Regions from separate parts of the Ciceribacter sp. RN22 genome, predicted to be linked through region 1. Evidence: riboswitches for the same ligand, from Rfam matches in the RefSeq annotation. Region 1 holds a riboswitch; each other region holds the start of a gene.
The links. A riboswitch is a leader RNA that binds a small molecule or an ion and turns the genes downstream of it on or off. The one in region 1 is predicted to bind thiamine pyrophosphate.
Positions count from the first base shown of each region.

Region 2: another riboswitch for thiamine pyrophosphate. It lies ahead of thiD (bifunctional hydroxymethylpyrimidine kinase/phosphomethylpyrimidine kinase); the one in region 1 lies ahead of thiC (phosphomethylpyrimidine synthase ThiC).
Region 3: another riboswitch for thiamine pyrophosphate. It lies ahead of thiB (thiamine ABC transporter substrate binding subunit); the one in region 1 lies ahead of thiC (phosphomethylpyrimidine synthase ThiC).

Region 1 covers NZ_JAMXLD010000002.1:812,845-816,734, forward strand. Annotated here, with positions in the region: gene glgP (alpha-glucan family phosphorylase) at 1-1,566, opposite strand, end outside; TPP riboswitch at 1,753-1,884, shown strand; gene thiC (phosphomethylpyrimidine synthase ThiC) at 1,980-3,812, shown strand; gene thiO (glycine oxidase ThiO) at 3,814-3,890, shown strand, end outside.
Region 2 covers NZ_JAMXLD010000001.1:304,629-308,518, reverse strand. Annotated here, with positions in the region: gene NHF53_RS01520 (peptide chain release factor 3) at 1-27, shown strand, start outside; partial or broken gene NHF53_RS01515 (LysE family translocator) at 32-642, opposite strand; gene NHF53_RS01510 (AraC family transcriptional regulator) at 721-1,521, opposite strand; TPP riboswitch at 1,650-1,746, shown strand; gene thiD (bifunctional hydroxymethylpyrimidine kinase/phosphomethylpyrimidine kinase) at 1,795-2,655, shown strand; gene NHF53_RS01500 (flavin reductase family protein) at 2,668-3,198, opposite strand; gene NHF53_RS01495 (hypothetical protein) at 3,195-3,812, opposite strand.
Region 3 covers NZ_JAMXLD010000002.1:1,160,784-1,164,673, reverse strand. Annotated here, with positions in the region: gene thiP (thiamine/thiamine pyrophosphate ABC transporter permease ThiP) at 1-928, opposite strand, end outside; gene thiB (thiamine ABC transporter substrate binding subunit) at 933-1,901, opposite strand; TPP riboswitch at 2,001-2,114, opposite strand; gene NHF53_RS20460 (ABC transporter ATP-binding protein/permease) at 2,303-3,890, shown strand, end outside.

The DNA.
Region 1 (3,890 bases):
GTCGGTGAGAAGGCGGACAAGGCGTTCGGGATCAAAGAGCAGCAGGTCCGGGCGCTTGTAGGTCGCAAACCGCCGCGCGAAGCCGAGGGTGAGTGCGTCCGAGTCGAAGATCGCGCGCACCGCATCGATCTCGCTCTCCGGCGCACCGTCCTCGGCAAGTTGCCGGGCACAGCGGTTGCGGACCTGTTCGACGAGCTGCCTGCGGCCGTCCGTCCTCATCTGCCAGATTCGTGCCGGCGGAACATCCCGTATGACCGCCTCGTGGCCGGTGAGATCACCCCGCCAGCGATCCTTGCCGACGACTTCGGTCCAGAACGTATCGGCCGCCGCCGAGTCCCAGGTCGGGACATGGACACCGTTCGTCACATGGCCGACCGGAACTTCGGTCAGCGGCCAACGGGGAAACAGGGGCCTGAAGACCGACTTGCTCACCTGTTCGTGGGGGGCACTGACCCCGGTCACGGCACCGCTCGCGCGGACTGCAAGGTAGGCCATGTTGAACGGTTCGGAGACATCCCGGGGATCGCTTCGGCCAAGCGCGAGAAACTCCTCCGTCGAAATTCCGAGTTCCTTTTCGGCATAGCGACGGAAGAACCGAGCAATCATATCGGGAGGAAACCGGTCGACACCTTCGGTGACGGCCGTATGGGTGGTGAAGAGGTTGCCGGCGCGCGTGGCAAGCAGCGCCTCGGCGAAGGGAACACCATGGTCCTGCATGAAGAAGCGAGCCCTCTCCAGGGTCGCAAAGGCGACGTGCCCCTCGTTGAGATGACAAATCTCGGGGTTGAGACCGATCGCCCTCAAGAGCCGCCACCCGCCGATGCCGAGGACCATTTCCTGCTTCAGGCGCGTTTCCGGTCCGTCGCCGTAGAGCTCGCTGGTAATGCATCGGTAGGCCGGCGGGTTGGCTGGATCGTTGAGGTCTAGCAGGAAAAGTTTGGTTCGCCCGACCTGCACCTCCCAGGTTCGCACCCAGAGCCTGTAGCCGGGCAGTTCCAGCTCCAGCCGCAGCCACTCGCCGCTCGGCTCGCGCAGCGGCCTGAGCGGCAGCTGGTCCGGCTCGTTAACCGGATAGAGCGCCTCCTGCCGGCCGTCCGGCGTGATCGACTGGCGGAAGTATCCTCGGGCGTAGAGAAGTCCCACCCCGACCACCGGCACGCCGAGATCGCTCGCCGCCTTCAACTGGTCCCCGGCAACGTTTCCAAGCCCACCGGAATAGAGCGGCAGCGCTTCGTCGAGCATGAACTCGGCACTGAAATAGGCGACAGTGCGCAGGCCACTGTCCGGATGGGCTTCCTGGAACCACCCCGGCGCCAGCCGCAGCCGGCGCGATTCCGCAAGCTGAGTGTCGAGATTGGCCGAGAACTCCGGATCGGCCAGGAGTGCGCGGATCCGGTCGCGCGAGACCGTGCGCAGGATCGTCCATGGATTGCGGGTAAGCGCCCACATCTCGGCGTCGAGCGCCCGCCAGATCGTGTCGGTCGCGTGGCTCCACGACCACCTGACATCGAGAGCGAGCTCGCGCAGGGCATCGAATGCTTCCTTGAATTCCGTCTGGTTGTGCACCCTTCCCTCCACTTCCCCCGTGAAGGCGACATGTCGATCGCCGCGTCGGCAAGGTCGATCGCCCGCGGGATTGTAGCAGCATTCTCGAATTCGGCTATCCCGTTGGAGTTTAAGGTAATCGCAGAGCATTCAAGCTTGGTCGGAGCTTGCCGATTGACAATGCCCGGCAAGCAGCCTTAGCATTCGCCCATTCACCAGGGGGGTCCCGCCAAGGGGCTGAGATACTGCTGGGCGATCCCGGACAAGGGCAAGCAGCGCAGTGACCCGTTGAACCTGATCCAGTTCATACTGGCGTAGGGACGGTGCGAGCGCTGGCGTTGCGGGAATCCCGGCCCGGGATCTGTGCCGAGCGTTTTTCCATCATTCCAACACTGGAACTGGGTCTCCAAACGTCAAACCTTGGAGCCTCAACCATGAATATTGCCGCAACCAGACCGATACCGCAGGTGACGACCGGCCCCCTGCCCGCATCCCGCAAGATCCACATCGAGGGAGAGCGCCACGGCGACATCCGCGTGCCGATGCGTGAGGTCGCCCTGCATCCGACCTCGGGCGAGCCGCCTGTCGTCCTCTACGATTCCTCCGGTCCCTACACCGATCCTACCGCCGGCATCGACATCAAGTCCGGCCTGCCGCGGCTGCGCGAGCGCTGGATCGCCGCTCGCGGTGACGCCGACATCTATGCGGGCAGACACGTGTTGCCGGAAGATAACGGCTTTGCCTCCGGCGAGCGGCTGGTGCCGGAATTTCCGGTCCGCAACACGCCCCGGAGAGCGAACAACGGCAAGGCGGTGACGCAGCTCGCCTATGCGCGCGCCGGCATCATCACGCCGGAAATGGAATTCGTCGCCATCCGCGAGAACCTCGGTCGCAAGGCGGCGAAAGAGGCTATGACCCGTGATGGTGAGAGCTTCGGCGCCCACATTCCCGACCACGTGACGCCGGAATTCGTCCGCCAGGAAATCGCCGCCGGCCGGGCGATCATCCCCGCCAACATCAACCACCCGGAAAGCGAGCCGATGATCATCGGCCGGAACTTCCTCGTGAAGATCAACGCCAATATCGGCAACTCCGCCGTCACCTCCTCGATGGAGGAGGAGGTCGAGAAGATGGTCTGGGCGATCCGCTGGGGCGCCGACACTGTCATGGACCTCTCGACCGGCCGCAACATCCACAACATCCGCGAATGGATCATCCGCAATTCGCCGGTTCCGATCGGAACCGTGCCGCTCTACCAGGCGCTCGAAAAGGTCGGCGGCATCGCCGAGGACCTGACCTGGGAGCTCTACCGCGACACGCTGATCGAGCAGGCCGAACAGGGGGTCGACTATTTCACCATCCATGCCGGCGTCCGCCTCCACTACATCCCGCTCACCGTCAGCCGCGTCACCGGCATCGTCTCGCGCGGCGGCTCGATCATGGCAAAGTGGTGCCTGCATCACCACAGGGAGAGCTTCCTCTACGAGCATTTCGAGGAAATCTGCGACATCGCCCGCGCCTATGACGTCTCCTTCTCGCTCGGCGACGGCCTGCGCCCCGGATCGATCGCCGACGCCAACGACGCCGCCCAGTTCGCCGAACTGGAAACGCTGGGAGAACTCACTGAGATCGCCTGGGCGAAGGATTGCCAGGTGATGATTGAAGGCCCCGGCCATGTTCCCATGCACAAGATCAAGGAGAACATGGACAAGCAGCTGAAAACCTGCGGCGAGGCGCCGTTCTACACCCTCGGCCCGCTGACCACCGACATCGCGCCGGGCTACGACCACATCACGTCGGGCATCGGTGCGGCGATGATCGGCTGGTTCGGCACCGCCATGCTCTGCTACGTCACGCCCAAGGAGCATCTGGGGCTTCCCGACCGCAACGACGTGAAGGTGGGCGTCATCACCTACAAGATCGCCGCCCACGCCGCCGACCTCGCCAAGGGCCACCCCGCCGCGCAGGTCCGCGACGATGCGCTTTCCCGCGCCCGCTTCGAGTTCCGCTGGGAGGACCAGTTCAACCTCTCCCTCGATCCCGATACCGCACGCTCCATGCATGACGAGACCCTGCCGAAGGAAGCCCACAAGGTCGCCCATTTCTGTTCGATGTGTGGCCCGAAGTTTTGCTCCATGCGCATCTCCCATGATCTGAGGGCAGAGGCGCAGAAGGAGGGGCTGGAAGCGATGGCGGCGAAATACCGCCAGGGTGGCGATCTCTACATGCCGGTCGCGGACGCGACCGAAACACAGCCGGGAGAGTGAGATGACGGTTCTGATCAAGGGGGCCGGCGTCGCCGGCCTCGCCGCTGCCTTCGAGCTTTCCCGCCGCGGCATCACCGT
Region 2 (3,890 bases), on a different contig from region 1:
GAATATCACGTCGCCAAGGCGGCGTGAGTTCCTATCGGTCGGCGAGCGCCAGACGTAACCCGAGGACCGCGAAAGCACCGGAAAACGACCGGCGTAGCCACAGCTGCAGCCGAGGCCGGCTGATGACGTGGCGCCGCGTGGCCGCGGCGAAGACGCCATAGCCGATGAAGACCACGAAGGTCAGCACCATGAAGACGCCGGCCAGCACCAGCATGTGCAGGGATGCGTTCGGCGTGTTCGCCGGCACGAATTGCGGCAGGAAGGCGAGAAAGAAAAGCGACAGCTTCGGATTGAGGATGTTGAGGAGCAGGCCGTCGAGGATGATCTTGCTTGCTCCCGATGATGCGCGGGCCGAGGTGACCTGAAGCACACCCTCGTCCCGCCATATGCCCCATGCCATGAAGAGCAGATAGGCGACCCCGAGATACTTGACGCCTGAAAGGCGAGCGCGCTTGCATGAAGGAGGGCGGCAAGACCGGTAATGCTCGCCGCGACATGGGGAATGATGCCGAGCGTGCAGCCGAAGGCCGCGATCACGCTCGCCCGCCAGCCGGCGCCGAGGCCATGGGCAATCGTGTAGATGACGCCGGTGCCGGGCAGAAGGATGATGATCAGCGACGTCATGAGGTATTCAGGGGTCATTGCAGCTCTCCTTGCATGGGAGGGCAAAGCAAACACCGGAACACGGCCGCCGGTCTTGAACAGAATTGCAGCAGGCTTTCAGTGGACGGCCGCGGCATAGGCGCCGGGTGTCACCCCGTATCGCTGCACGAAGGCGCGGGTCATATGACTCTGATCGGCGAAGCCGCTTGTCGCTGCCGCCTCCGCAAGCGGAGAGCCAGCGTCGATGAGGCGTCGTACCATGTCGATCCGCCGCTGGATCTGGTAGGCGTGCGGCGTGAACCCGGTCTGCCTCACGAATGCTCGCAGCAGCTGAAATTTGCTGACGCCGGCTTCCTGCGCCAGTCTTCCGAGAGTTACCGGGCGCGCTGGATCGTCATCCAGCAGTCTTGCAGCGCGTCGGATGCCGGCACTCTTCGTCGCGGCCGCCGTCGCGCGCGGCCGCAACACGGAGGCGACGAGTGCCAGAAGTCCTGTTTCGCCCTCGAGAAACGCCCCGTCGTCTGCCGTCGTCGTGGCAAACAACTGTCGAAAGCGCCCCGCGAGGCGGGCGTCACGGATGACCGGATGTTCGAACTCGAACGTCCCACTGCCGCCGTCGGTGATGTCCAGTGTCGCGGCCGCTATTGTCTCCGGCAGGAGGTAGAGCATCTGCCAGAAACGACCGTGGTCTCCGATCGGTGCGCCGTCGTGCACTTCGCCGGGATTGACGGTGATGATGTCGCCCGGGCCCGCCTCCACCACGCCGCGCCCGCTCAGGGACTTCTGCGCACCCCGGCGGATGATCCCGACACCGAAGGCGTCGTGGGTGTGGCGCGGGAAGCTGTGTTGCGTGTCGGCAGTGACCGCGGTCACGCCGAAAAGCGCAGTGTTCGCAATTTTGAATCGGCCCTTACTCATGCACGCGACGGCTCCGAAATGCTGGCTGGGTGGGCTCTGCCAGCGTCATGCAGAGTGCCAGTTTCGTCTTCCAGCGGCAACCGTCCTGCGACAGTCTGGGTGACAGCCGCGGCGATCTGTGCGACAGAAAGGCGAGACAGGGGCGTCCGCCGGCAGGCGGGCTGAGAAGGACCCTTTGAACCTGAACCAGATCATGCTGGCGGAGGGAGTCGTTTCGGGGCGAGGCCTGCAGTGCCGAAGTCTTGTGACCTCTCCGCCACGGAGAGGCTGAAGATGACCGACATTCACAATATGGCAGGGCGGAGCTCGTCGGCAGCAGCGATTGCCAATGTCCTGTCGATCGCCGGTTCCGATCCGTCCGGCGGTGCCGGCATTCAGGCCGATCTCAAGACCTTCTCCGCGCGCGGTGTCTACGGCATGGCGGTCGTGACCGCCCTGACGGCGCAGAACACCCAAGGCGTGAGCGGCATACACGTCGTGCCGCCGGATTTCGTGGCGGAGCAGATCCGAACGGTCTTCGCCGATATCCGCGTGGATGCCGTCAAGATCGGCATGATCGCCGACGTGGCGATTGCGGGAGCCGTGGCCGATGTCCTTGCTCGTCTTCACGAGGTGCCGGTGGTTCTCGATCCGGTGATGATCGCCAAGGGCGGCGCGTCGCTGCTCACGGATGACGCGGTAGCGGCTCTCACCGGCCGGCTTCTGCCCATCGCGACAGTCATCACCCCCAATCTGCCGGAGGCGGCGGCCCTTCTCGGAGAGCCCGAGGCATGCAATCGGGACGAAATGGCCGGTCAGGCGCTCCGCCTCATGCGGTTTGGCGCGAAAGCGGTGCTGGTCAAGGGGGGACACCTTCCGGGAGCCGACAGTCCCGATGTGCTCGCGTCTGCCGCGGGTCTTACCTGGTTCGAGGCGCCACGCGTTGCGACCCGCAACACGCACGGTACCGGCTGCACGCTGTCGAGCGCGATCGCCGCCGAGCTTGCCAAGGGAGCGTTGCCGGAAGAGGCCGTCGCTGTCGCAAAGGCCTACGTCGCCGGAGCGATCAATGCCGCGGACGCCCTGAACGTCGGCTCCGGGCACGGGCCGGTGCACCACTTTCATGCGCTCTGGAGAGACGAAGGCGCACCGTAACCAGTTAGCCCGTCAGGGCATCCGAGAGTCGAGCGTGATTTCCTCGCCGTCGACGGCGAATGTGCCGTAGCCGCGATGATGAATGGTCCGCGGCGCCGTTTGGGCGGGGTCATACCACGCCTTCACCACCTCCAGGACGAACAGATTGTAGCGTGCGACGAATCCCTGATCGCCTACGCGGCATTCGAGGTTGGCGAAGCACTCGCCGATGAGCGGCGCACGCACTTCCTCGGCGGGCAGGGGCGTCAGACCGATCGTCGCAAACTTGTCGGTGTCCCGGCCGGAGCAGTTGCCGACTGCCACAACCTTTTCGACGAGTTCGACGGTCGGGATGGCGATCACGCATTCGCCGGTTTGCTGGAGCGCATGAAAGCTGTGATCGGCAGCACTGACGATGCAGGCGATCATCGGCGGAGTGAATTCCATCATCATGTGCCACGACATGGTCATGACGTTGGGCCGGCCGCCTTCCGAGGTCGTCAAGAGGACGACCGGGCCGGGTTCGATGAGCTGGTAGACCTTGGAAAGCGGAAATTCCTTCATGACCGCGGTCCTTCCTTCGATGACTGTTGTCCCTTTCTCTGAGCGTCGAGCCAGGCGCGATAGGATTGCGCGTCGCCATAGTCGAAGAAGCGGTTGAAGTGTTCGTGCGGATCGACGGCCCGGCGGGCGTGCTTGACAGGGCACCAGAAGGCCTCGGTACGGCCAGCGATCTCGCGGGCGTAGGCGATTACCCCATTTGCATAGCCGCAATAGATGCAGTTGAGTTTCTCGATGCCGTTGAGATAGGCGAGGTGGTGCCGGTCGATGATGACATGGTCGCTCCTCCTGACCCGCGGAATGCCGTAGGCGCGGAAGCAGATGTGCTGGTAGATCGTCACCGAGAGATCAAGAAAGACGAGCGGCACGATGAGTGCGTAGATCATCGGCGCCGTCAGGACATAGGCGACATGGGCGCGGGTGATGTAGGGCCAGAGGTTGATGCGATAGCGGGACTGGAACTCGCGGACATCCCGTTCGAAGCGTACCTTGCCGCGCTGCAGGCGGTAGCGGAAATGCTCGCGCTGGGCCTTGAGCTGGCGTTCGATCTCCGCCTCGAACTCGAGCCGTGTTGCCCTCAGGCGCTCTTCGATCTCTTCAAGGACATTCCTCTCCACGCGCCTGTTCCTTTCCCTGTCCGGGCTCCGCGGACTTCAGAGGATAGCGGTTGCATTTCGGGCGGAAGGAACGGCACG
Region 3 (3,890 bases), 350 kb from region 1:
CGACAGAGCCGAGCGGGAGACCGAGGAACAACATAGCGGCGGTAAGCACCGCCCCGTCTGAAAGACGCACAGTAAGGCTCGCGCTGTCGAACCGTCGCGACGGACGGCCAAGTGTCTGCCCGTGTCCCTCCGGCGCCGGAAAAAGGGCCATCGCCACCAGAACCAGGGCCGTAACGGCGATCTGCAGGAAGGCCAACGAAACCGCCCGCTCCGGATCGAAATCGAACCGCAGGGCCTGGTAGATCGCCACTTCGAGGGTCGTGGCGGCGGGACCTCCCCCGAGAATGAGGACAAGCGTGAAGCTGGTGGCGCAAAGCATGAAAACGAGGCCGGCGATGCCGGGGATGAGCGGGCGGAGCGCAGGCCATTCGATGAAACGGAAGACCGCTCGTGGCTTCATGCCAAGCGTCGCACTCATCAACCAATATTCGGACGGCAAGCGCTCCAGTCCGGCAAGCATCAGGCGCGCGGCGAGCGGCAGATTGAAGAAGACATGCGCGAGCAAGATGCCGCCGAGACCGTAAATGCTGACCGGCTCCGCCTTGCCAAGGAAGAGCAGTCCGTCGTTGACCAGTCCCTGTCGACCCCAGATGCCGATCAGTCCGAGCGCGCCGATCAGCACCGGGAGTCCCATCGGCACAGCCATAAGCCGGACAAGCCACAGCCGTCCGGGAAAGCGCGTCTGGCGGGCGAGCGATCTTGCAACCGGAATGGCCAGCATTACCGAGAGTACCGTCGAGAGCGCTGCCTGCAACAAGGTGAAGCGCAGCACGGACAGGAGTAGCCGATCTGAGAAAAGAACCGCCAAGCCGCCGCTCCCGCCGTAGCGGAGCAGCGACAGGATCGCGACGCCGACAAACGCCCCTATGGCTGCAAGGCTGAATGCCCCGCCAAGAAAACCCGTCAAGCGTTGTCGTCGTACCAACATCTCGCTACTCGAGCGTCATTGCCGTGAGCCATTCGTCGATCCAGGCCTTCCGGTTGGCCGCGACCTCCTCCGGCGACATCAGGAATGTCCTGGAGGGATTGACGAGCTTTCCGAATGCCTCCGGCAGCGGTTCCGAGGTTGGCGCGGCGGGCATCATCCAGTTGTTGGTCGGGATGGTGTCCTGAAAACCGGGTGTCAGCACGAACTTCAGGAAGTCTCTCGCGAGGTCCTTTTGGGGCGCATTCTTGAGCATGCCGGCGACTTCAATCTGGATATAGTGGCCTTCGGAGAAGGCGGCAGCCTGGTAGCGGTCGGTTTCCTCGGCGATCATGTGGTAGGCGGGTGATGTCGTGTAGGACAGCACCATCGGCACCTCGCCCTTGGTGAAAAGTCCATAGGCCTCCGACCAGCCGGGTGTCACGGTCAAGACGCGCCGCTTCAATTTCTGCCAGGCGGCCGGCGCGTCATCACCGTAGACAGACTTCACCCAGAGCAGAAAACCGAGCCCCGGCGTCGACGTGCGGGGATCCTCGATCACGATCTTCTGCGAAGGATCCCCTTCCACGAGTTCCTTCATGCTCTTCGGCGGGGTCTTCAGCGCCTGCGTGTCGTACACGACGGCAAAATGACCATAATCGTACGGGATGAAGGTATCGTCGGAGAAGCCGCCGGGAACCTCGACTGCTGACGTGTCGACGCCGTGGACGTCGAAAAACCCGGTCTGCTTCGCCTCGGCAACGAGATTGGTATCGAGCCCCAGGATGATGTCGGCCTTGCTCGTATCTCCTTCGAGCTTCAGGCGCGTGAGCAGAGCCACACCATCGGCGACCCCAACAAAGTCCACCTTGCACTCGCAGGTCTTTTCAAAAGCCTCCTTGACCTTTGGCCCCGGCCCCCACTCGGAGATGAAGCTCTCGTAGGTGTAGATCGTCAACGTCTTGTCCGCAGCCGACACGGGAACAGTCGACAGCATGACGATTGCGGCCGCCGCAGCCAAAGCTCGGCCGGGAAAAACAGATATCGTGGCTCGCATAAGCGCCCCTCCTTTGAATTGGTCTTCCGGGAAAAGGGCGTCTGTTACGCGTCTAATCCCTCCGCCGGTCCTAGCCGGATCAGGTTCCGCGGGTTGGTGTTCACCTCTCAGCCTCCGGTTCCTGACGACCCCTTGGCACCCCGTTAGAGCAAGGCAGAAATAGCGCGACGTTTTGCGCCACGCAAGCATGGGACGGCTTGCGACCAGAACGCCTGGCTTCAACGGGACGGTGACGCTTGCCCTTTCTGCCTTTTTCATGCCACAGCAATCGGCTTATCAACCGATCGGCAAGTTGCTTGGCCCTATTATCCGGCCACCTGGTGCGCGGAAGAGCCTGACCCATGACCAATGCAGAGCCACTAGAGCAGTCTGGAACCGCGGCGGCGAGTTACGAGATCGGCTTCAAACGACAGATTACAATTGCCGTAGCGTCGTTCTGGGAATCGCCGGTTCGCAATCGTATCGTTCTCGTCGCGGCAGCCTTGCTGGCAATCATTCTGCTGACCGCTTACGGCCAGATCCTTCTGAACAGATGGAACGCGCCTTTCTACAATTCGCTGGAACGCCGAGATTTGCCGGAATTCATCGTCCAGCTGAAGAATTTTGCATTCATCGCCGGGTTCCTTCTTCTGCTCAACGTCGTGCAGACATGGCTCAATCAGATGGCTGCGCTCTACATGCGAGAAGGTCTGTCACGCGACGTTGTCGACCAGTGGCTGACAGACCGGCGAGCGTATCGGCTTTCGCTTTCCAGTCCTCTCGGCGTCAATCCCGATCAGCGGCTGCACGAGGATGCACGCAAGCTTTCCGAGATGACCACTTCGCTCACGATTGGCCTCGTCCAGGCGACGATCTTGCTGATCAGTTTCATCGGCGTGCTCTGGCAACTATCGAGTGGCTTCGTCTTTCATTTCGGCGATACAAGCTTCTCGATCCCCGGCTACATGGTCTGGGGAGCGATCTTCTATGCCAGCATTGCGTCTCTGGCCAGCAACCTTGTCGGTTTTCGGCTGACGCGCATCAATGCCGAACGGTACGCCCGTGAAGCCGACCTGCGCTTCTCGCTGATGCGCACCAACGAGAATCTCGAAGCGATAGCACTTGCGCGCGGCGACGAAACCCAGCGCCAGCGCATCCACACCAAGATCGACGATGTCATAGGCCTGATCCGCCAACTCGCGATAGCTCTCACCAACCTCACCTGGGTTACCGCGGGCTTCGGCTGGCTCGCTCTGGTCGTCCCGACGTTGATCGCGTCTCCGGCCTATTTTGCCGGAACCATGAGCTTCGGAGAATTGATGATGTCGGCAGCCGCCTTCAATCAGGTCCACTCGGCCCTGCGTTGGTACGTCAACAATTTCGACTCCATTGCGGACTGGAAAGCGACGCTCCTGCGCGTCATGAGCTTCAGGGCTGCGCTCGTTGACATGGATGACTACCATCCCAAAGGCAGCGAGGTCCTGCTCGAGCGTGGCGCGACGGAACAGCTCGCGTTCAAGAACGTGACGATCTGCGCGAAACCGAATGGCAACAGCTGCGATCACGCCTTTCGTTTGCGCGAACCGGATCCAGTCATCGGAGCCGGCGAAAGGGTGATGATCAACGGCGACCAGGGCATTAACCGGAAGCTGCTCTTCGATGCGCTTGCCGGACTTTGGCCGTGGGGTAGCGGGGCGATCGAGCTGCCTGCGCAGGAGATCCTCTTCGTCCCACAGCTGGACTATCTTCCGGAAGGATCACTGCGCGATGCCTTGCTCTTCCCGGTGTCGGCGCCCTCCTTCTCCGACGAGGAGATCGCAGCAGCACTAACCCGGGTCGGGCTTGGCGATCTCACGCAATCCCTTGACGAACATGCCCGATGGGATCGCAGGCTCGAAAAGGACGAGCAGATATCGCTCGCATTCGCCAGTCTACTGCTGCGATGCCCGC